Regions from separate parts of the Herbaspirillum sp. WTB6 genome, predicted to be linked through region 1. Evidence: riboswitches for the same ligand, from Rfam matches in the RefSeq annotation. Region 1 holds a riboswitch; the other holds the start of a gene.
What was found. A riboswitch is a leader RNA that binds a small molecule or an ion and turns the genes downstream of it on or off. The one in region 1 is predicted to bind thiamine pyrophosphate.
Positions count from the first base shown of each region.

Region 2: another riboswitch for thiamine pyrophosphate. It lies ahead of ACK2VC_RS14035 (TonB-dependent siderophore receptor); the one in region 1 lies ahead of thiC (phosphomethylpyrimidine synthase ThiC).

Region 1 is NZ_CP176522.1:1,344,245-1,356,294, reverse strand. It holds gene ruvB (Holliday junction branch migration DNA helicase RuvB) at 1-562, shown strand, start outside; gene ACK2VC_RS06255 (patatin-like phospholipase family protein) at 778-2,256, shown strand; gene ACK2VC_RS06250 (DUF4148 domain-containing protein) at 2,352-2,753, opposite strand; gene ACK2VC_RS06245 (LysR family transcriptional regulator) at 2,950-3,894, shown strand; gene ACK2VC_RS06240 (2-keto-4-pentenoate hydratase) at 3,978-4,817, shown strand; gene ACK2VC_RS06235 (DUF2147 domain-containing protein) at 4,983-5,438, opposite strand; gene ACK2VC_RS06230 (valine--tRNA ligase) at 5,477-8,317, opposite strand; TPP riboswitch at 8,415-8,534, shown strand; gene thiC (phosphomethylpyrimidine synthase ThiC) at 8,627-10,537, shown strand; gene thiS (sulfur carrier protein ThiS) at 10,559-10,762, shown strand; gene ACK2VC_RS06215 (thiazole synthase) at 10,778-11,575, shown strand; gene thiD (bifunctional hydroxymethylpyrimidine kinase/phosphomethylpyrimidine kinase) at 11,572-12,050, shown strand, end outside.
Region 2 is NZ_CP176522.1:3,002,928-3,014,977, forward strand. It holds gene ACK2VC_RS14030 (polyhydroxyalkanoate depolymerase) at 1-87, opposite strand, end outside; gene ACK2VC_RS14035 (TonB-dependent siderophore receptor) at 514-2,661, opposite strand; TPP riboswitch at 2,719-2,819, opposite strand; gene ACK2VC_RS14040 (NAD(P)/FAD-dependent oxidoreductase) at 2,959-4,038, opposite strand; gene fdxA (ferredoxin FdxA) at 4,136-4,459, opposite strand; gene ACK2VC_RS14050 (sodium:proton antiporter) at 4,857-6,224, shown strand; gene ACK2VC_RS14055 (2-hydroxyacid dehydrogenase) at 6,238-7,227, shown strand; gene ACK2VC_RS14060 (polyhydroxyalkanoic acid system family protein) at 7,230-7,514, shown strand; gene ACK2VC_RS14065 (acyl-CoA-binding protein) at 7,536-7,790, opposite strand; gene ACK2VC_RS14070 (wax ester/triacylglycerol synthase family O-acyltransferase) at 7,931-9,382, shown strand; gene ACK2VC_RS14075 (FKBP-type peptidyl-prolyl cis-trans isomerase) at 9,421-9,777, opposite strand; gene ACK2VC_RS14080 (NAD(P)/FAD-dependent oxidoreductase) at 9,837-11,006, shown strand; gene ACK2VC_RS14085 (YVTN family beta-propeller repeat protein) at 11,113-12,050, shown strand, end outside.

The DNA of each region.
Region 1 (12,050 bases):
CGGCGCCACCACGCGCGCCGGCATGCTGACCAATCCGCTGCGCGACCGCTTCGGCATCGTCGCCCGGCTGGAGTTTTACACGCCGGCCGAACTGGCCAGGATCGTCAGCCGCAGCGCGCAATTGCTGAATGCGCCGATCCATGCCGACGGCGCGCTGGAAATCGCCAAGCGTAGCCGCGGCACGCCGCGCATCGCCAACCGCCTGCTGCGCCGCGTGCGCGATTACGCCGAGGTGAAAAGCAACGGCGACATCACGCGCGCCACCGCCGACGCCGCGCTGGTGATGCTGGACGTCGATCCGGTCGGCTTCGACGTCATGGACCGCAAGCTGCTGGAAGCGGTGCTGTTCAAGTTCAACGGCGGCCCGGTCGGGCTCGACAACCTGGCGGCGGCGATCGGCGAGGAGCGCGACACCATCGAAGACGTGCTGGAACCCTACCTGATCCAGCAAGGCTATCTGCAGCGCACCCCGCGCGGCCGGGTGGCGACGCCGGCCGCATATGCCCATTTCGGTGTGGCGGCGCCGCGCAGCGGGCCGAACGGGGAGTTGTGGCAGGCTTAGCCAATGCAGATTTGGATGTGGCGCGGAATCTGCGCCGCCACCGGACTTCAGTCGCGCACCGCCCCGGCTCGCATACTCCTCGATAGATAATTGATTACCGCTCGCAAAATATACGGAATTTCAATATACTCCGTAATATTTTGCCATTTGACAATTTCCTGTGAGGCGAGCCTGGGACGCCGCGGCTGGCCCGCCGAACCGATTTCTGCATCGCCATGAAAAGAGCCGGATCAATCACCCGCTGGCGCCTGCTGCTGCTCGCACTGACCTCGCTGCTCGGCGCTTGCAGTTCGATGCACTACCAGGTCAACGCGCCGCTGGCCGTCCATGTGCCGGAGCAGGGCTACCGCCTGGATACCCTGCAAACCGTGCCTGGCACGGACGAAGGGCTCTTCATGGCGGTGCTGTTTTCCGGCGGTGGCGCACGCGCGGCGGCACTGGGTTACGGCGTGCTGGAGGAACTGGCGCGCTATCGATTCGGCGCGCCGGACAAGGCCAGGCGGCTGTTCGATGCAGTCAGCGTGGTCTACAGCGTCTCCGGCGGCTCGATGCTGGCGGCCTATTACGGCTTGAAGGGGGAGGGTGTGCTGCACGACTTCGAGCACCGCTTCCTCGATCACAACCTGCAGGACAAGATCATCGGCAGCGTGATCTCGACCGCCAACCTGTGGCGCCTGAGTTCGCCCCGCTTCGGCCGTTCCGACCTGGTCGAGGAGCAACTGGATGATGCCTTGTTCGACGGCGCCACCTTCGACGACTTGCTGCGCAAACGCAAGGGGCCGTTTGTGGTCATCAGCGCCACCGACATGTCCTCGGGCGCGCGCTTCGACTTTACCCAGTATTTCTTCGACCTGCTGTGTTCGGATCTGGGCAAGTTTCCGATCGCGCGTGCGGTCGCGGCCTCGAGCGCGGTGCCGCTGGTGTTTTCGCCGGTAACGCTGTGGAACTACGCAGGCGATTGCGGTTACCGGGTGTCCGAGCCGCTGCTATCGGCGTCGACCCAGTCGGAGCACAGCGTGCGGGGGCGAGCGGCGCGCATCCTCAGCAATCGGCTGCTGGGCTACCTGGAGCGCGACAAGCGGCCGTACGTGCATTTGCTGGATGGCGGTTTGTCGGACAATTTAAGCATTCGCGGCATCATCGACACCGCGACACTGATCGATACCGACGCATTCAAACAGCGCCTGCGGCTGGAAAATACCACCAAGTTCGTCGTACTGCTGGTCAATGCGCAGAACGACGTCAACCACACGATCGACCAGAGCGCCGACGTGCCGGGTTTTGGCGCGGTGGTGCGGGCGATCGGCGATATCCCGATCAATCGCTACACCGAGGAATCGGAACTCATGATGCAAACCACGGTCGAGCGCTGGCGCGCCAACGCCCGCAGAGTGGCGCAGGAAGGCGGCACGACGCCGCCAGCCCTCTATTACATCCAGGTCGGCCTGAGGGACCTGCAGGATGCGGCCGAGCGCGAGGCGCTGCTGAATGTCCCGACCACCCTGTACTTGCCGCAAGATTCGGTGCAGCGCCTGAAACGGGCGGCGGCGGCGCTGCTCAACAATTCAACCGATTTTCGTCGGCTGGTGGATGACTTGTCTGCTACCCGCGATGCCGCTGCGCCGGGCCGCCGGCAAGCGGCGCCGATCATGCCGCTGGCGGCGGACGTCGCCACCGTTCCTGCGGATCGCTGACCCCGCTCCCGGCACGAAGAACATCGAACACCACCCGCGGGTGGCGTTTTGCGTGCCGACAATATGCCGGCGGCCGGCAATTGGCCAAGCTGCGATCAGGAACCCGATTTGCCGGATTGGCCCTGATTGGCCAGCAGTGCTTCGCGTTTTACTGCGTCGCGGCTGCGGGTACCCGCAAACTGGATCGGCTCGGCGCCGTCGCGGGCCATGGTTCCGGTGCTGCGGTCGGCATAGGCCTGGTTCAGCTCGGCAATCACTTCGGCGCGGGTTTTGCCGGGGACGGCCTTGCCGGCAAGCTGCACGTTCTCGGCGCCGTCGCGCTGCATGGTCGCGATGCTGCCGTCGGCATACGCCTGGTTCAGTTCGGCCATCACTTCGGCGCGGGTCTTGGTCGAGACGAAATTGGCGTCGGCGGCAATCCATTCGGTTTGCTGGGCGAGGGCAGCACCGGTGGCGGCCAGCAGGGCGGCGGCTGTGATCAATTGTTTGGTATTCATCTTATTTCTCCACAAAATTAGGATTGACTCTGGAACCGGCGCGTCACGCATCGCGCAGGACGCCGGAAGCCTCAGTCGGTGAGTCGGGCTTGTGCGCTCATCGATGAAACACAGTCTAGTTGTTGTGTTTGTCGGGATAAATAGGAATAATCACAAGATACTATTTCTTAAATCGAAATAATAAGGGGTTGCAAAAATGGATCGGCTGCAGTCCATGCGGGTGCTGGCCAAGGTGGTCGAGCAAGGCAGTTTCGCCGGAGCGGCCCAGATCATGGGCATGTCGAACGCGGTGGCGACACGCCACATTGCCGATCTGGAAAGTCATCTCGGCGTGCGCCTGTTGAATCGCACCACCCGCAAGTTGTCGCTGACCGAGCCCGGTCAGGCGTATCTGGAACGGGTGCGCGGCATCCTGCTGGACATCGACGACGCCGAAGCGGTCGTGTCGTCAAATGCCCAGAAGACCACCGGCACCTTGCGCATCTACGCGCAGCTCGGTTTCGGCGAGGTGCAACTGGCGCGCTTGTTGCCTTTGTATGCGCAAGCCTATCCAGACGTGGTACTGGACGTGACGCTGTCGGACCGGGCCGTGGATCTGGTGGAGGAAGGCTTCGATGTCGGCATTTTCGCCGGCTTGCAAAAGTTCGATGCCAGCATGATCGCCCGTAAGCTCGGTTCCTCCGAAATCAGCCTGTGCGCGGCGCCGTCGTATATTGAACGGCGCGGCGCGCCGCAAAAGCCGGAGGACGTGAGCCGGCATGAATGCCTGAATTTTGCCTATGAGCAATTACGCAACCATTGGTGGGTGGACAGCCCGGACGGCACCATCAATATCCCGATCAACAGCAAGATGATTTCCAACAACGGCGAATTGCTCCGCCAGTGCGCGCTGGCCGGCATGGGGATCGTGATCCGTGCCTCGTTCGCGCTGGGCGACGATCTCAGCGCGGGCCGCCTGGTGCGGCTGCTGCCCGCTTACCGGCTGGGTAAGGTGGCGGTGGTGATGGTCTATCCGAGCCGCCACTTGCTGGCAGCCAAGGTTCGCAGTTTTACCAATTTCATGAATGCGCGCTTTCCCCATCCGGAATCCGACCCCTGGCTGCTGGGCGGCGCCGAAGTGCCGGCGGTGGCGCCTGCCTAATCCATGCCTGCGGCGCCCCTTGTGCAAAAATTCATCGTCACGGACAATGCCATAACCCTAATTTACCGATTGCCCAGGCTCTTATGCTGATGTCCACCCAGGCCACTCGCTACGCGCATCAACTGCTGGAGGCGCGCGCCGCCAGTCATTTGATGGCGCCGCTGACCGGCGCCGCGGCGCTGACGCTGGCCGATGCCTATGAGGTGAGCAAGCACATACTCGATATCCGTATTGCCCAGGGGGAAGTGCCGGTCGGCCGCAAGATCGGCTTCACCAATCGCAACCTGTGGCCGAAATATGGCGTGGCCGAGCCGATCGGAGCACCGATCTGGGGCACCATGTTCGATACCACGGTGCGCTATGCCAGGGATAACCACGGCATCCAGAGCCTGACCGGCGCGCTGCAGCCGCGCATCGCGCCGGAAATCGTGTTCCGGCTGGGCAAGACGCCAACGCCCGGGATGTCGCCGGAAGCGCTGGCTGGCTGCATCGACTGGATGGCGCATGGGCTGGAGATCGTGATCTGCCCGTTTCCGGACTGGAAGTTCGAAGCGGCCGACGCGGTGGCCGCGTTCGGCCTGCATGGCGCGCTGATCGTCGGCCAGCCGCAGCCGCTGACCGCCGCCAGCCGCCGCACGTTATCGGACGTGCTGGCCGATGCCAGCGTCTCCCTGTCGTGCGGCGATACGTTGCAGGCGGCAGGCTTTGGCAGCGACGTGCTGGACAGCCCGGTGCAGGCCTTCTGGCATCTGCATCAGGTATTGCAGACGCAGTCGCCGAAGTTGGGATTCGCGCCGCTGGCGGCTGGCGAAATCATCGCCACCGGCACCTGGACCGACGCCTACCCGGTAGCGCCAGGGGAGACCTGGATGACGGCGTTTTCCGGGGTCAGCTTGCCAGGGCTGACGCTGTCGTTCGTCTAGTTCGGGCAAAAAAGAGGGTGGCGCGCCAGCCCACCCTCCTGCTGCGCCTGCAGTTCTTCTCATACGGATTCGTCATCAAAGTGAGAACAAGGCGCGCATCTGCAGGCAGTGCTGGTGCACGGCAAGGCGAAGCAACACAGTGTTCGCTTTGGTCGCGAATCCGTCTTACTCCGCGCGCAGCCAGGTCTGGGTGCGCCCCAGCAGCGGCATCCCGATGTAGCCGCGCACGTTCAGCTTCCTGCCATCGTCGTCCAGCGTCATCTTGCTCTTGTAGACCTTGCCGTTTTCCGGATCGAGGATCTGGCCGCCGCTATATTCGCCGCTCTCCTGCTTTTCCGGTTTCATGCCGGACAAGATCGTCATGCCGACCAGTGGCTGGTCCTTGCGCGCATCGGTGCATTTGTCGCATTTCGGATTCTGCTCTTCGTTCGGCGCGCGGAACAGTTTTTCGATTTTCCCCTTGTACTCGCCGCCGGCTTCGCTGATGCGGATCAGCGCCTTCGGCTGGCCGCTGTGGTCGTCGATGGTTTTCCACAGGCCGGCTGCCGAGGTTTGCTGGGCGGCGGCGGCCAACGGCAGCAGCGCGACAGCTGCGGCGGCCAGCAAGAGGGCTTTCAGCATGGTGTCTCCTTGTGCGATGGTGGGATGTTGGCTCGGGATTATTGATTATTTTCCAATTTTGTCAATTGCTCGCGCAATTTCTCCAGCGTCGCCGAAAAATTCGCCAGCCGTTCCTTCTCCTGCGCCACCACCGGCGCCGGCGCGCGCGCGACGAAGCTTTGGTTTCCGAGCTTGGCTTCGGCCTTGGCGATCTCGCCTTCCAGGCGCGCAATTTCCTTGCCGATCCGTTCGCGCTCGGCGGCCAGGTCGATCTCGACCTGCAGCATCAGCCGCACCTCGTCGACCACCGACACCGGCGCCGGTGACGTCGGCAGCGTGGCCAGCACTTGGACTTCGGACAGCTTGGCCAGAGCCTGCAGATAGGGCGCGAACGACTGTAGCCGCGCCTGCTGTTCGGCGCTGGCGGCCTGCATGATCAGCGGCACGCGCAGCGCTGGCGATAACTGCATCTCGCCGCGCAGGTTGCGGCAGGCATCGGTCAGCGCTTTCAACTGCGCCATCCAGGCTTCGGCCTGCTCGTCGATCTTTTGCGGCTGCGCCAGCGGATAGGCTTGCAGCATGATGCTGTCGCCTCCCGCTTGCAGCGTGCGGCCGGCCAGCGGAGCCACCGTTTGCCACAGCGTTTCGGTGATGTAGGGAATCACCGGATGCGCCAGCCGCAGTACGGTTTCCAGCACCCGCAAGAGCGTCCTGCGGGTGGCGCGCTGCTGGGCTTCGTTGCCGTGCTGGATCTGCACCTTGGCCATTTCCAGGTACCAATCGCAGTATTCGTCCCAGACGAACTTGTAGATCGCGGCGGCGATGTTGTCGAAGCGGTAGTCGGAAAAGCCCTTTTCGACTTCCGCCTCGGTGCGCTGCAGCAGCGACACGATCCAGCGGTCGGCCTGCGAGAAATCGAGATAGCCATCCTTGCAGACGCCGTCGACGTGGCTGTCGAGGCCGCAATCCTTGCCTTCCGTATTCATCAGCACGAAGCGTGTCGCATTCCACAGCTTGTTGCAGAAGTTGCGGTAGCCTTCGCAGCGGTTGAGGTCAAAATTGATGTTGCGCCCGAGCGAGGCGTAGCTGGCCATCGTGAAGCGCAGCGCGTCGGTGCCGAAGGCCGGGATGCCGGCGCCGAATTCCTTGCGGGTGGCTTTGGCGATCGTCTCCGCTTGCCTCGGATTCATCAGGCCGGCGGTGCGCTTGGCCACCAGCGATTCGACGTCGATGCCGTCGATCAGGTCGATCGGGTCGAGCGTATTGCCTTTCGACTTCGACATCTTCTGCCCGGCAGCGTCGCGCACCAGGCCGTGCACATAGACGGTCTTGAACGGCACGCGGCCGGTGAAATGGGTGGTCATCATCACCATCCGCGCTACCCAGAAGAAGATGATGTCGAAGCCGGTCACCAGCACCGAGGACGGCAGGAACATGTCGTATTCGGGCGTTTTTTCTGGCCAGCCGAGGGTCGAGAACGGCACCAGCGCCGATGAAAACCAGGTGTCGAGCACGTCGTGGTCGCGCTTGATGGGCTTGCCCTTGGCTTGCGCGCGCGCTTCTTCCTCCGAGCGCGCAACGTAGATATTGCCGTCGTCGTCATACCAGGCCGGGATCTGGTGGCCCCACCACAACTGGCGCGAGATGCACCAGTCCTGGATATTGTTCAGCCACTGGTTGTAGGTGGTGGTCCAGTTTTCCGGGATGAACTTGATTTCGCCGTTCGCCACTTTTTCCAGCGCGACTTCGGCAATCGACTGGCCGGGGAAATAGGTTCCCTCTGGCGCCGGCTTGCTCATCGCCACGAACCACTGGTCGGTCAGCATCGGCTCGATCACCGCGCCGGTGCGGTCGCCACGCGGCACCATCAGCTTGTGCGGCTTGGTCGCTTCCAGCAAACCCTGCGCCTCGAGGTCGGCGACGATCTGCTTGCGCGCATCGTAGCGATCCAAACCGCGGTATTTTTCCGGCGCGTGGTCGTTGATCTTCGCGTCGAGCGTCAGGATGGAAATCTGCTGCAGTTGGTGGCGTTGTCCGACGGCATAGTCGTTGAAGTCATGCGCCGGCGTGATCTTGACGCAGCCGGTGCCGAATTCCTTGTCGACATAGTCGTCGGCAATGACCGGGATTTCGCGCCCGGTCAGCGGCAGTTTCAGCATCTTGCCCACCAGGTGCGCATAACGCTCGTCGCTCGGGTCGACCGCCACTGCAACGTCCCCCAGCATGGTTTCCGGGCGCGTGGTGGCCACCGTCAGGTGGCCCGAATTTGATCCATCCGCGTCAGCCAGGGGGTAGCGGATGTACCACATGAAGCCGTCTTCTTCCTCGGACACTACTTCGAGGTCGGACACCGCGGTGCCCAGCACCGGGTCCCAGTTGACCAGCCGCTTGCCGCGATAGATCAGGCCCTGTTCGTACAGCCGCACAAACACCTCGGTCACGGTATCCGACAGCTTGTCGTCCATCGTGAAGTATTCGCGGCTCCAGTCGGTCGAGGCGCCCAGGCGGCGCATCTGGCCGGTAATGGTGGAGCCGGATTGCTCTTTCCACTCCCACACTTTTTCGACGAATTTTTCACGCCCCAGGTCATGACGGGAAATCTTTTGCGCATCGAGTTGCCGTTCGACCACGATTTGCGTGGCGATGCCGGCATGGTCGGTGCCGGGAATCCACGCGGTGTTGAAGCCGCGCATGCGGTGGTAGCGCGTCAGGCCGTCCATGATGGTCTGGTTGAACGCATGCCCCATATGCAGGGTGCCGGTGACGTTGGGCGGCGGCAGCTGGATGCTGAACGCGGGTTTGCCGGGATCGAGAGTGGCGGTGTAGTACCCGCGCTGCTCCCATTCGCTGCGCCAGAATTTTTCTATGTCGGCGGGGTCGAAAGATTTGGCTAATTCCATGGCTTGATGTTTGTCTTGGCGAAACCGAACATTATAAGGGAGGCTTTTTGGCAAAACCGTGGATGCGGCTATAATCCGTGCATGCCGTTTCAATGCGGCATAACGCTAGGGGTCCTGGCTGTGCGAGCTCGATAAAGGAGCGCGTGTCGCCGGGTGAGAAACACCCTCCGAACCTGATCTGGGTAATGCCAGCGAAGGGAAGCTTGAGAGAAGCAGGGCCGGACAACGTACATTCGTACGCGCCGGTTTTTCGCTCACATCCTCCTTTGCTGGCTCTTTAGCCTACGCAGTACACGCAAAGGAGCCACCATGAATGCCAATCCGAAATTTCTGTCCGCCACCGCGGCGGTCGACGCCGCCGCGGTGCAGCCGCTGCCAAATTCGCGCAAGGTCTACGTCGCGGGTTCGCGCCCGGACCTCAGGGTGCCGATGCGCGAGGTCAGCCAGGCCGATACGCCGGCCTCGCTTGGCGCGGAAAAGAATCCGCCGATTTACGTCTATGACACTTCCGGGCCGTACACCGATCCGGCGGCGCGGATCGATATCCGCTCCGGTCTGCCGGCGTTGCGCGCTGCCTGGATCGCCGAACGCAATGACACCGAGGAGTTGCCGGGGCTAACTTCGCGCTATGGGATCGAACGCCTGAACGATCCGGCTCTGGCCGAACTGCGCTTTAACCTGCGACGCCAGCCGCGCCGCGCGCTGGCCGGCAGGAACGTCACGCAAATGCACTATGCGCGCCAGGGGATCGTCACGCCGGAGATGGAATACATCGCGATCCGCGAAAATCTGCGCCGCCGCGAATATCTGGAAAGCTTGAAGGCCTCCGGCCCGAAGGGGCAGAAACTGGCCGACCTGATGGGACGCCAGCATCCGGGCCAGTCGTTCGGTGCCAGCATTCCAGCCGAGATCACGCCGGAATTCGTGCGTGCCGAAGTGGCACGCGGGCGTGCCATCATCCCCGCTAACATCAATCACCCGGAATCCGAGCCGATGATCATCGGCCGCAACTTCCTGGTGAAGGTCAACGCCAATATCGGCAATTCCGCCGTGACCTCGTCAATCGGCGACGAAGTCGAGAAAATGACCTGGGCGATCCGCTGGGGCGGCGACACCGTAATGGATTTGTCCACCGGCAAGCACATCCATGAAACCCGCGAATGGATCATTCGTAATTCGCCGGTGCCAATCGGCACGGTGCCAATTTACCAGGCGTTGGAAAAGGTCGACCGGATTGAAGACCTGAACTGGGAGCTGTTCCGCGACACACTGATCGAGCAAGCCGAGCAGGGCGTCGATTACTTCACGATCCACGCCGGTGTGCGCCTGAAATACGTGCCGCTGACGGCAAACCGCCTGACCGGCATCGTGTCGCGCGGCGGCTCGATCATGGCAAGGTGGTGTCTTGCGCATCACAAGGAATCGTTTCTGTACGAGCACTTCGAAGACATTTGCGCAATCATGAAGGCCTACGACGTCAGCTTCAGCCTCGGCGATGGCCTGCGGCCCGGCTCGATCTACGATGCCAACGACGAAGCGCAATTGAGCGAGCTGAAGACGCTGGGGGAACTGACGCAGATCGCCTGGAAGCATGACGTCCAGGTGATGATCGAGGGCCCGGGCCATGTACCGATGCAGTTGATCAAGGAAAACATGGAGCTGGAACTGGAGCAGTGCCACGAGGCTCCGTTCTACACGCTGGGGCCCCTGACCACCGATATCGCGCCCGGCTACGACCACATCACTTCCGGTATCGGCGCCGCCCAGATCGGCTGGTACGGTACCGCGATGCTCTGCTACGTCACGCCGAAGGAACACCTGGGCCTGCCGAACAAGGCTGATGTGAAGGACGGCATCATCACCTACAAGATCGCCGCGCATGCTGCCGACCTGGCGAAAGGCCATCCGGGCGCGCAGATCCGCGACAACGCCTTGTCCAAGGCACGCTTCGAATTCCGCTGGGACGACCAGTTCAATCTTGGCCTGGACCCGGACAAGGCGCGCGAATTCCATGACGAAACCTTGCCTAAGGATGCAGCCAAGACCGCGCATTTCTGCTCGATGTGCGGGCCGAAATTCTGCTCGATGAACATCACCCAGGATGTGCGCGACTTTGCCGCCGAAAAAGGCGTGACCGAAATCGGCGCCCTCGAGCTCGGCCTGCAGGAGAAGGCTACCGAGTTCGTGGAGAGCGGTGCCGAAATCTATCGCAAGCAGTGAGGCGGGCAGGTGAAGACATCGATGATCGAGATCCAACTGAACGGTGCGCCGCAAGCGCTGGCGCCGCCGCACAGCGTGCAGCAACTGGTGGAGTCGCTGCAACTGGCCGGCAAGGGTATCGCGGTGGCCGTCAACCGCGAAGTCGTGCCGCGCCGGCAGTGGCAAGAGCGGCAACTGCGGCCAGCGGATCGGGTCGACATCGTGCGTGCGATTGGTGGCGGGTAATTACCGGAGAGACAAATGAATTCCATTGAAAGTGCAGAAGCCGGCCTGAACATTGCCGGCAAGACCTACCGCTCGCGCCTGCTGGTCGGTAGCGGCAAATACAAGGACCTCGATCAGACGCGCGCCGCGACCGAGGCGGCCGGCGCCGAGATCATCACGGTGGCGATCCGGCGCGTCAACATCGGCCAGGACCCGAACGCGCCGAATCTGCTCGATGCGGTGCCGCCGTCCAAGTACACGATCCTGCCGAATACCGCCGGCTGCTACAACGCCCAGGACGCGGTGTACACGCTGCAACTGGCGCGCGAACTGTTGAACGGCCACAAGCTGGTCAAGCTGGAAGTGCTGGGCGACGAGAAAACGCTGTTCCCGAACATGCCGGAAACGCTGAAGGCGGCGGAGACCCTGGTCAAGGATGGCTTCGACGTCATGGTGTATTGCAGCGACGATCCGATCCAGGCGCGCATGCTGGAAGACCTCGGCTGCGTCGCCGTGATGCCGCTGGCTTCGCTGATCGGTTCCGGCATGGGCATCGTCAATCCGTGGAATCTGTCGCTGATCGTCGAACAGGCGAAGGTGCCGGTGCTGGTCGACGCCGGCGTCGGCACCGCCTCGGATGCGGCGATCGCGATGGAGCTCGGCTGCGACGGCGTGCTGATGAACACCGCGATTGCCGGCGCGCGCGATCCGGTGCGCATGGCGCGCGCGATGCGGCTGGCGGTCGAGGCCGGGCGCGAGGCGTATTTGGCGGGGCGCATTCCCAGGAAATTCGCCGCCTCGCCGTCGTCGCCGATGGCGGGGAGGGTGCAATGAGTTTCGCCCGCACCACTCCGCCGACCGTGCTGGTATTTTCCGGCTCCGACCCGAGCGGCGGCGCCGGCATGCAGGCCGACATCACGGCGATCGCCGCGCTTGGCGCGCATCCGTTTTCGGTGCCGACCGTGCTGACGGTGCAGGACAACGAGCGGGTATTCGGCGTGCATCCGCTGCCGCCGGAACTGGTGCGGCAGCAGGCGCAAGTGCTGATCGAGCGTTTCCGCATCGACGCCGTCAAGCTCGGCGTGGTCGGCAATCTGGCCAATGCCGAAGTGGTCGCCGAGCTGATCTCCGACCTGCGTTTGCGCCAGCCCGATCTGCCGGTGGTGTTCGATCCGGTGCTGGCCAACAACGGCGGCGATGCCCTGTCGTTGGAGGAGCCGATCGCCGCGATTGCGCCGCTGTTCGCGCTGGCCTCCCTGATCACGCCCAACCGGATCGAGGCCGAGCGCCTGTGCGGCGGCGCGGCCGA
Region 2 (12,050 bases), 1.7 Mb from region 1:
GTTCGAGAATAGCTCGGCCGACATCTCCGCCCAGTGCATCAGCGGGGTCAGCATGGTGCGGTTCATTTCGTGCAGTTGATAAAGCATGAGACTCCTCTTCAGATCAGATCCATGCCGGCTGAAAAACATGCTTTTCTGCGTTGCAGCATAAACCATTTTTCAATTTGCCATCGCAACCTGCGGTGATATTGCTGCTCCAATATCCGGCAGCACGATTCGGTAAACCAGATGGCGGGGTAGAAGGGAAGCGTCAGCCGCGACCTGCATTTCTGTGGCTGGCTTCCTGCCGGCAATCATGTCCCGCGCGTAGCAAGCGCTGCCCTGAATGCAATTTCAGGCGCACATTGCCACGCGGAATCTGTCAATCATAGCGAAAAGCCGTTGCGCGAGTACAGCAAAATTCCGGAAATTTCGTCAAAATTGACCAAATGTTCCGCTCTGCAGAATTGAATATGGTGCGGTGCACGAAAGACGCGCGAGTCTTTGTTGCCCTGACAAGCGGCGCCGGCGTGCTTAAAAATCGAATTGCGCCGACACGCGGAAGGTGCGCGGCGCGCCCGGGAACAGGTAGCCGCCCAGTTCCTGCGTGACATCGCGCCAGTAGAAGCGATCCAGCACGTTGTCGACCTGAAAGCGCAGCGTGGTGCGCTTGCCGGCAATCCGGGTCGCGTAGCGCGCGCCGAGATTCAACACATGGTAGCCGGGCACGGTGACGCTATTGTCCGGGCTGAACGCCTTGCTGCCCGCATATTGCCAACTGCCGTTCAGGTTCAGGCCGGTCAATTGCGGCACCGAATAATCCAGATACAGCACCGACTTGAAGCTCGGCACGTTGGTCACGCGCCGTCCGTCCAGTGTTGCGTCACCGGTGTTTTGCTGGGTGGCGTCGAGCGCGATCAGGCTTGCGCCCAGCACCAGGTTGCGCGTCGCTTGCCCCTGTGCCGCCAGTTCCAGGCCGCGGTGCACGGCGTCGCCGCGGCGCAGGTAGGTGTTGCTGCCGTCGATGATTTCCAGCGGCTTCTTGATCTGGAACAGCGCCGCGGAAATGGCGATGTCGGGCGCCAGTTCGGCCTTGACGCCGATTTCAAGCTGGTGCGAGACGCTCGGGTCCAGCATCTGGTTGGCATTGGCCGTGCCGAATGGCGCGATGCCGCCCTGTTCCAGGCCTTCGGAATAGGCGCCGTAGAGCGACCAATGGGGCGCGGGAGCGAATACCAGCGCCACGTTCGGCAGCAGATAGCCGCGGTCGTAGCGCGCGCTCAAGCTGCCGTCGGCGTCGAATTGATCGCGTTGCAGCCGCGTGTGGCGGGCGCCGAGATGCAGCCGGATCGCGTCCGACAGGCTCAGGATATCTTGCGCGAACAACGCGCTTTGCGTTTCCTTGCGGCGCAGCGAGACCGGGCCGGTGGAATTGGTCGAGGCCGGCACGATTTGTGGTTGGTAGATGTTGCTGCTGCCCATCCAGTCATAGACCGGCTCGCCGAATTCATCGCGGCGACCGGAGGCGGACAAGCCTATGGTCAGCGCATGGCGGATGCGTCCGGTGGCAAATTTACCTTGCAGCAGCGCCTGGCCGTTCAGCACGGTTTTCGCTTCGCCAGCGCTTTGATAGTCATAGACGTCGTAGTCGCCATTCGCGCAAAAACCGACGACCGGGTAGACCAGCGCCGAGCAACTGTACGGAAACGCGGTGTAGTCGTCGCGCCGGAAGGCATTCCGGTTGGCTGCCAGCGTCGCCTGCCAGTCGGCATTGAATCGGTATTCGAAACGCAGCCCGACATTGTTGCTGTCGGTTTTTACCGGCCTGGCCCATGGCTGGTCATTCAGCATGGTGGTGGGGTCGATCCCGGTTGGTAAGCGGACGCCATCGAACAACTGGAAGCCGGGCGCCGTCAGTTGCGCCTTGTGCTGGTAGTCGAGGTCCAATTGCAGCAGCGCCTGCGGGCTGATGCGCCAGTCGAAGGCGCCGGACAGGAATTGCCGTTCGCCGTCGGCGCCCTTGATATACGAGCGCAATTTTTCGGCGGCGGCGTTGATGCGGTAGCCGAAGCGCTGGTCGGCGAAGCGGCCGCCGAGATCGAGCGCGCCGTAGAGCGTGCCGCGCTCGCGCGCTTCCAGCGTGAGCGAGCGCAGCTCGGTCGCGGTCGGGCGCTTGGTGACGTAATTGACGATGCCGCCCGGCGTCGCGGCGCCGGCCTGTAGTCCGGCCAGGCCTTTCAGCACTTCGATCTGTTCCTTGTTTTCCAGCGGGATGGCGTCGTCGGCGGAAATCGTCAGCCCATCCTTGCGATAGCTGGACATATTGTCGAGCGCGAAACCGCGGATCGAAAACTGCTCGGCATAGCCGACCGCGTTGTAGGCATCGTTGACGCTGGCGTCGAACTTCATCGCGTCGGTGGCTTGGCGTATCCCGCGATTCTGCATCTGCTCCTGCGTGATGACTTGGATCGAGGCCGGGGTTTGCAGCAGCGGCGCATTGCCAAAGCCGCCGACGCTGGCGCTGTCGGCCCTGACCGGCGGCGCCGGTGGCGCATTGACCACTACTGCCGGCAGTGTCGGCTCGGTTTGCTGTGCGCCGACGGCTGATGCATACCAGGCGCAGGCGGCAAGAACCAGGACACGCGATGAAAGTGGAGTCGAAGGAAGGTGGTGGCTTGACATGTTTGCTATATCCCGCAGGGCGCGAGCGCCCGAAAAAAGCGCGGGAAAGCAAACAGGGGAAAACTGGTTGCGCTTCCCTGCGCTGGCATTATCCAGATCAGGTTCAGAGGGTATTTCTCACCCGGAACGTTGTCGTTCCAGGACCCCTAGCGAAAAGCGGATTCTAGGCCAAAACTGTCAGTGCCTGCTGGCAAGTTTTGAAAAATTTAATAAATGCAGGAGTATATTCAAAAATGGCCTATTTTCGATTGTAAAATAAGCGGTATTAAAAATACACCGTACAGTATGTGAGCTGGGTTAATCGAACACTGGGCTTTCCACGCCTAGTATCTTGTGCAGCTTGGGCGAAGTGGTGGTGTATTGCATGTGAATTTTCTTGTCGGGGAAGATGTACGGCGCGGCGCCGAAAGCAGCCAGAGCCGCTTCGTGAAAGCCGGACAGGATCAGCTTTTTCTTGCCCGGGTAGGTATTGATGTCGCCAACCGCGAAGATGCCGGGCACATTGGTCTCGAACTTTTCGGTATCGACTTTCAACTGACGCCGTTCGATGTCCAGTCCCCAATCGGCGATCGGCCCCAGTTTCGGCGACAAGCCGAAAAACACCAGCAAGTCGTCCAGCGGCAGGCGCCGCGTGACGCCGTCCGCGCCGGTGACCTTGATGTGCGCCAGCCGTTCGTCTTGCGTCTCGAAGCCGGTGACCTGGCCAATCAGCAACTGCATATCGTAGTTGTCGCACAAGGCTTTCATCTTCGCGACCGAGGCCGGCGCCGCGCGGAATTCCTCGCGCCGGTGCAGGAGCACGACCGATTCCGCCTTGCCGACCAGGTCCAGCGTCCAGTCCAGCGCCGAGTCGCCGCCGCCGCAGATCACCAGGTTCTTGCCGTGGAAGCGCGCCGGATCCTTGACTCGATAAAACAATTGGCTATCGGCGAAGCGCTCGATTCCGTCCACCTTCAGCGGGCGTGCCTGGAACGAGCCGACGCCGGCGGCGATGAAGATGGTCTTGCTGATGAAGCGCAGGCCGGCCGAGGTTTCGAGATTGAAGCGGCCGTCGTCGCGGCGTTCGACCACCGACACTTCCTGCCCGAGATGGAAGGTCGGACCGAATGGTTCGATCTGTTTCAGCAGGTTGTCGGTCAGTTCCTGGCCGGTGCAGACCGGTACCGCCGGGATGTCGTAGATAGGCTTGTCCGGATACAGTTCGACGCACTGGCCGCCCACCACCGGCAGCGAATCGATCACGTGCGCCTTGATTTCCAGGAGGCCCAGCTCGAATACCTGGAACAGCCCGACCGGTCCGGCGCCGATGATCACGGCATCGGTTTCGACGGGCGACTGGGTGCCGGAAGTGGCAGCAAGGGCGGCGCTGGGTTTCATACGGCTTTCAACTTCCTGTTTCATTGGGTGTCTGGCAAAGGTTGGGTGCCGCGGCAAGAGTGAATTCTCGGCGGCATGGCGGCTGGCGACGTCTGCGTCAGCGTTCCAGGTATTGCAGCTTGTCCTGCACGTCCTTCCAGTCTTCGGCGTCCGGCAGCGGTTCATGGGTCTTGGTAATGGCCGGCCAGTTGCGCGACAGGTCCGCGTTCAGCTTGATGAATTGCTGCTGATCGGCCGGCACGTCCTCTTCGGCAAAAATGGCGTTGACCGGGCATTCGGCGACGCACACCGCGCAATCGATGCACTCATCCGGGTCGATCGTCAGAAAATTCGGGCCTTCGCGAAAACAGTCCACCGGACACACATCAACGCAGTCGGTATAGCGGCAGCGGATGCACGATTCGGTTACAACGTGAGTCATAGGAATCCTATCGAAAAAATCCTGGAACGGCGGCCCGCCGCATGGCGTCAAGGGTTGCCCGCAAGCGGCCGCAAAGCCTTGTATTTTAAGGCAATATACTCCTTCCGCCAAACCGGGTGAGAGCCGCGGCGGGCTGGCGAGCGCCGCCGGCCACGAATACTTGCAGTGTCGCCAGACCGCCGCGGCCGGGAGGAAGTCGGGGCGGATTTCCACCTGCGTCACCCGCGTCCGCGCCAATTGTTTGCGCCAGGCGCGCGCTGCCAAGGCGCGTCGCCAAACGCTCGCGCCGGTACGACCGGCCTTGCTGAATCGGGCTAAAATACGCGCCACCAGAATAATCAACACTCGGGGAGAAGCAAAATTGGCAGCAAAATTCCTGGTCGGCCTGTTGGCCGCGATGCCGCTATGGTGCGGCGCGTCTGAACTGGATGGCAGCCAGTTGTCGGCTTGGTGGGCGTTGCCGTTCGTCGGCCTGCTGCTATCGATTGCCTTATGCCCGTTGTTGACGCCAACCTTCTGGCACCATCATTTCGGCAAGGTCAGCGCGGCCTGGGCGCTGGCGTTCCTGCTGCCGTGCGCCGCGCTGTTCGGTGGCGGCACTGCTGCCGCCGGCGCGATGCATGCGTTTGCTGCCGAATACTTCCCCTTCATCATGCTGGTGACCGCGCTGTTCGTGGTGGCTGGCGGTATTTGTGTGCGCGGCAACTTGCACGGCACGCCCGGCTTGAACACTGGCATCCTGGCGATCGGCACCGTACTTGCCAGTTTCATGGGCACCACCGGCGCCGCGATGCTGATGATCCGGCCGCTGATCCGTGCCAACGACAACCGCAAGCACGCCGCGCACATCGTGGTGTTTTTCATTTTCCTGGTGGCCAACGCCGGCGGTTCGCTGACGCCGCTGGGCGATCCGCCGCTGTTCTTGGGTTTCCTGAAGGGAGTCGATTTCTTCTGGACGGTGCGGAATATTTTTCCGGAGACGCTGTTTGTATGCTGCACGCTGCTGATCATTTTCTATCTGCTGGACAGCCATTACTACCGCAACCGCGAAGAGCAACTTCCGCCGGCACTGGACCCGACGCCGGACTCGAAACTCCGCTTTGAAGGCAAGGCCAATTTCTTCCTGCTGGCGGTCATCATCGGCCTGGTGCTGATGAGTGGCATCTGGCAAGGCGGCGTCGCCTTTACCGTGCTGGGGACCGCCGTCGAATGGCAAAATCTGTTGCGCGACCTGGCGCTGATCGGTGTCATCGTGGTGTCGTTGCGGATCACCCCGGCCAGTGCGCACCAGGGCAACGAGTTTGCCTGGGGGCCGATCCAGGAAGTGGCCAAGCTGTTCGCCGGGATTTTCGTGACCATCATTCCGGTGATCGCGATGCTGCGCGCCGGCGGCGAGGGCGCATTTGCGCCGATCGTGCATGCCGTCACCGATGGCAGCGGGCAGCCGATCAACGCCATGTATTTCTGGGCCACCGGCATCCTGTCCTCGTTCCTGGACAATGCGCCGACCTACCTGGTGTTCTTCAATACCGCCGGCGGCGACGCCGCGACGTTGATGACCAAGCTGGGGCCGACGCTGGCGGCGATTTCCTGCGGTGCCGTCTTCATGGGCGCCAACAGCTATATCGGCAATGCGCCGAACCTGATGGTGAAAGCGATCGCCGAGGATCGTGGCATCAAGATGCCGTCCTTCTTCGGTTACATGGCCTGGTCGGGTGCGATCCTGATCCCGCTGTTCATCGTCATGACCTTCATTTTCTTTTGATAGAGACGCTTCAATGAAACCGGAGATTCTGGTGACACGGGCGGTCTTTCCCGACGTCGTCGAGCGGCTGGCCACGCATTTCGAGGTCGAGTCGAACCAGGATGATCGGGTATTTTCGGCTGCCGAGCTGCAGCAGAAGGTGGTCGGCAAGGCCGGTCTGCTGACTACCGCCAGCGAGAGCATTGGCGCACAACTGATTGGTGTCGGGGCTCAGTCCGGACTGAAGGCGATTTGCAACATGGCGGTCGGCTATAACAATATCGACCTGGCGGCTGCCACCCATGCCGGCATCCTGGTGACCAATACGCCGGAGGTGCTGAATCAGACCACCGCCGATTTCGGCTGGGCGCTGCTGATGGCGGCCGCGCGCCGCGTGACCGAGGCGGAGCACTGGCTGCGTGCCGGCCACTGGGAAAAATGGCGTTACGACACCCTTCTCGGCGCCGACGTGCATGGTTCGACGCTCGGCATCATCGGCATGGGGCGCATCGGCCAGGCCATCGCCCGCCGCTCGCTCGGCTTTGACATGCGGGTGCTGTATCACAATCGTTCGCGCCTGGCGCCGGAACTGGAAGCGCGCTGCAATCACGCGCAATACGTCAGCAAGGAACAACTGCTGCGCGAGGCCGACCATGTGATGCTGGTACTGCCGTATTCGCCCGAGTCGCATCACACCATCGGTGCAGTCGAACTGGCACTGATGAAGCCGAGCGCCACCTTGGTCAACATCGCGCGCGGCGGCATCGTCGATGATGTGGCGCTGATTGCGGCACTGCGCGCGCGCCAAATCGCGGCGGCCGGGCTGGACGTGTTCGAGCACGAGCCAGCGTTCAATCCGGAGTTCCTGAGCCTGTCGAACGTGGTGCTGACACCGCATATCGCCAGCGCATCGGAGCCGACGCGGCGTGCGATGGCCAACTGCGCCGCCGACAACCTGATCGCAGCCCTCGGTGGCGCCATGCCGCCGAACCTGTTAAACCCGGAAGCTTTGCAAGGAGGTTGATCGTGCCGGATATTTCCATCCGCCAGGCGCACAAGCTGAGCCACAAAAAAGCCCATGCAGCGGCGCAGAAAGTGGTCGATCAACTGGTCGAGGAATATGAACTCGCCATACAGTGGGAGGGCAACGTGCTGTACTTCAAGCGCAGCGGCGTGTCCGGTACGCTGGCGCTGCACGAGAAGGAGGTACACCTGGAAATTACGCTGGGGTTCCTGCTGAAGGCGTTTGCGCCGAAGATCTCGGCGCAGGTCGAAAAAAACATGAAGAAGGTCTTTGGCGGCAAGGCCTGAGCGCTGCCGCAGCCGGGCTGCTTACCCTTTCAATTCGGCGATCAGGTCGACGTACTGCTGCATCGCCTCGTTCTTCGATAAGCCCTTCAGGCTGTCCCAGGCATCCCATTTTGCGCGTCCGACCATGTCGGTGAAGCCAGGTCGCTTGCCCTCGACATCGCCACTGGTGGCTTGCTTGAACAGCGCATAGATCTTCAGCAGGGTCGTGTTGTCGGGGCGCTCCGGCAGGTTCTTGGAGTCGGCTACGGCTTGGTCGAAGGTGGCTTGCAAGGTCATGGTGTTCTCCAGGTGGATCAAAAGAGGTCGCTGTGATAGTGTGCTGAAAAATCCGGCGCACATGTCAAATGGATCATGAGCGCCGCCAACATAGCACATAAAAATCATCCCCGACAGCGCGGGACTAGAGGAGATATTCGATGTCGCCAGCCGTTTCCCCAGCGCTGTATCGCGAAAAAATGTCGACCGTCGATACTGCGTGGCTGCGCATGGATTCGGCCACCAACCTGATGATGATCGTGGCGGTGCTGATGTTCGACCGGCCGATGGATATTGGCCGCTTCCGCCAGACCATGACCGAGCGCCTGCTGCCTTACGACCGCTTCCGTAGCCGTGTGGTGTACGAGATGGGCAGCGCCTGGTGGCAGGAGCAGGAAGTCGATCTGGATCAGCACATCCTGCACAGTCGCCTGAAAAAAGGCAGCCCGGACAACAAGGCGGCGCTGGAGCGGCTGGTCGCGACGCTGTCAGCGACGCCGCTGGACCCGCAGCGGCCGCTGTGGCAGATGCAGGTGGTCGACAACTGCATCGGCGCCGACGGCCGCACCCGGCAGGCGGTGATCATCCGCATCCACCACTGCATCGCCGACGGCATTGCGCTGGTCGGCGTGCTGTTATCGATGTTCGACACCGCACCCGACGCGCCGCCGCGGCCGGCGCCACAGGCCCAGCGCCTGGCGCAACTGGCACAGGAAAATCCGTGGCTGCAGATCATGCAACCGGTGACCCGCACCACGATCAAGGCAATCAACCTGTCGGGCCTGATGTGGAGCAAGTATCTGTGGATGCTGGCCGACCCGCAGAAATTCATCGCGCGCTTTGCCGGGGTGGCGCCGGCCACGACCCGGCTGACGCAGGACGCCACCCGGCTGGCCTTGATGACCGAGGATTCCCGCACTCGCCTGAAAGGAAAACCGCATGGCATCAAGCACGTGGCCTGGAGCGAGCCGTTGCCGCTGTCCGAAGTCAAGGCGATCGGCAAGGCGCTCGGCGCCTCGGTCAACGACGTGCTGATGGCGAGCGTGGCCGGCGCCATCGGTGCCTACCTGCGCGACAAGGGCGACACGGTAACGATCGATTGCGCGCTGCGCGCGATGGTGCCGGTCAATCTGCGCAAGTCGGGGCGCGAACAAAAACTCGGCAACGCGTTTGGGTTGGTGCCGCTGGTGCTTCCGGTCGGCCTGGAAGATCCGATCGGCCGTTTGCAGGAGGTGCGGCGCCGCATGAACGAGCTGAAGGACGGCTATCAGGCGCTGGTGGCGATGGCTCTGCTCGGCGTGCTGGGGGCGACGCCGAAGCAGATGCAAAACGAAATCCAGAACTACTTCGCCAGGAAGGCCACGGCCGTGATGAGCAACGTGCCGGGACCGCAGGCGCCGCTGTACCTGGCCGGCAGCCAGCTCGACCAGATCATGTTCTGGGTGCCGCAGTCAGGCGATATCGGGGTTGGCGTTTCGATCCTCAGCTACAACGGCGGGGTCCAGTTCGGCATTGTTACCGACGAGGCGGTCGCGCCCGATCCGCACCACATCATCCGGCGCTTTGCGCCGGAATTCGAAAAGCTGGTGATGCTGGCTTTGATGGCGGCATGAGCGCCCGAGGTCTGGTCGGGCGCCCAGCGAGCTAGCCGTCAGACGGCCAGTAATTCCACTTCGAAAATCAGCGTCGCGTTCGGCGGAATCACGCCGCCGGCGCCGCGCGCGCCATAACCGAGCGCAGCCGGGATGATCAGGCGCCGCACGCCGCCGATCTTCATCCCCTGCACGCCCTGGTCCCAGCCCTTGATTACATGGCCGGCGCCAAGCGGGAATTCGAACGGCTGGTTACGATCCTTGCTGGAGTCGAACTTGGCGCCGGCGCTGCCGTCGGCGTTGCGCAGCCAGCCGGTATAGTGCACGCTGACGTGATCGCCGGCCTTGGCTTCGGCGCCTTCGCCGACGGTGGTGTCTTCGTATTCGAGTCCGGAGGAGGTCATGATGCTGGTCATGTATGGTCTTTCAAGGTTGTTTATACTGGCCGCAGTGTAAACCAAAAACCGGACGTGCCATGACCGCCAGCAGCGCGCAGTTTCAATCCACCGATGTCCTGATCATCGGCGCCGGTATCGCCGGCGCCTCCGTCGCCTACCATTTGGCAGGCGAGGCGCGCGTGGTCTTGCTGGAGCGTGAGGCGCAGCCTGGTTATCACGCCACCGGCCGCTCGGCTGCGCTGTACTCGGAAACCTACGGCAATCCCTGCGTGCGGGCGATCAGCAGCGCCTCGCGCGCCTTCTATCTGAATCCGCCGGCCGGTTTTGCGGCGCAACCGCTCTTGACGCCGCGCGGCTCGATGATCATCGGCGGCCCGCAGCAGCGCGACAAAGTGCGACTTGCCTATGAAGAGGCGCGCGCGCTGGTGTCAAACATCGAGTGGCTGGATGCCGCGCAGATCGCGCAGCGCGTGCCGGTGTTGAATGCCGTGGCCGCAAGCTGGGCGATGCTGGAGCCGGACTCGATGGACATGGACGTGCATGCGATCCACCAGGGATTTTTGCGCGGCATGAAAGCCGGTGGCGGCCAACTGGTGTGTGACGCCGAGGTGCTGCGCATCGGCCGCGTCGGCGGCGTCTGGCAAATCGAGACGCCGGCTGGAAATTTCGCGGCGCCAATCGTGATCAACGCCGCCGGTGCCTGGTGCGATGTGGTTGCGACCATGGCGGGGGTGGCGCCGGTTGGTCTGGTGCCCAAGCGCCGCACCGCATTCACCTTTGCCGCTCCGGCCGGAGTCGACATCAGCACCTGGCCGCTGGTGATCGACATCGACGAACAGTTTTATTTCAAGCCGGACGCCGGCGTGTTGCTGGGTTCGCCGGCCAACGAAGATCCGGTGCCGGCGCAGGACGTGCAGCCGGAAGAACTGGACGTCGCGCTCGCCGCCGACCGCATCGAGCGCGCCAGTACGCTGCAGATCGGGCGCGTATTGCGCAAGTGGGCCGGGCTGCGCTCGTTCGTGGCCGACAAGACGCCGGTGGCCGGCTATGCGGCCGACGCCGATGGTTTTTTCTGGTTGGCGGGGCAGGGCGGCTACGGCATACAGACCGCGCCGGCGCTGGGCCGGATCGCCGCCGCGCTGGTGCAGCGGCGCCCGTTGCCATCCGACATCGCCGCATTCGGCGTGCATGCCGCCGACCTGTCGCCCGCGCGCAACGCTTGCCGCGCCGCCAACCCCATTTCATAGGAAAAATGCCAGGTTTTTACGGCCGGCGCACAACCCTGCGATTTAGCCGAATCGGGCCGATTGCGGCGCGGTAAAATGCACTTCCACTCCTTTGCAAACGACTTCCATGCACCGTTTTCCGTTCCCGTTCTTGCTGCGCTTCTGGCTTGCCCTGGCCTGCCTGCCGGTGGCTTCGCTGGCCCAGGCCAATGTTGTGGTGGTACTCAATTCGGCAGATGCCACCATCAGTTTGCTGGATCAGGCAACGTATCAGAAGATAGACAGCTTTTCGGTGGGGAAGGAGCCGCATCACCTGATGGCGACGCCAGACAACAAGTCGCTGATCGTGGCCAGCGCGGTCGGCAATGAACTGATTTTCCTCGACCCCAAAACCGGCGTCATTCAGCATCGCATCAAGGATGTCATCGATCCTTACCAGATCGGCTTTTCGCCGGACCAGAAATGGTTTGTCTCGGCCGCATTGCGGCTGGACCGGGTGGATATCTATAGCTATAACGGCAAGGATCTGAAGCTGACGGCGCGCCTGCCGCTTCCGAAACTGCCGAGCCACATTGCCTTCGATGCGGCCAGCACCACCGCCTTCATCACGCAGCAAGGCAGTGACCAGGTCAGCGCGATCGACCTTGCCACGCACCAGATCAAATGGACGATGCCGGTCGGCAAACTACCGGCTGGCATTGCCATGACGTCCGACGGCAATTATCTGCTGGTCGGCATCATGGGGCGCGATTATGTCGAAGTCATCGACTGGCGGGCCCAGAAGATCGTCAAGCGCATCCGGACCGGCGCCGGTGCGCATAATTTCCGTGCCTTGGGCGACGGCCGCTACACCTTCGTCTCGAACCGGGTCTCCAGCACCATCAACATCATCGACCAGCAGACCTTGACCAACATCGGTACGATCGACGTCCCGGGCGGCCCCGACGACATGGAAGTGAGCGCCGACGGCAAGACCTTGTGGACCACGCTGCGCTGGGTGCGCCAGGTGGCGGTGATCGACATTTCCGGCAGGAAGGTGATCAAGACGATTCCGGTCGGACGTTC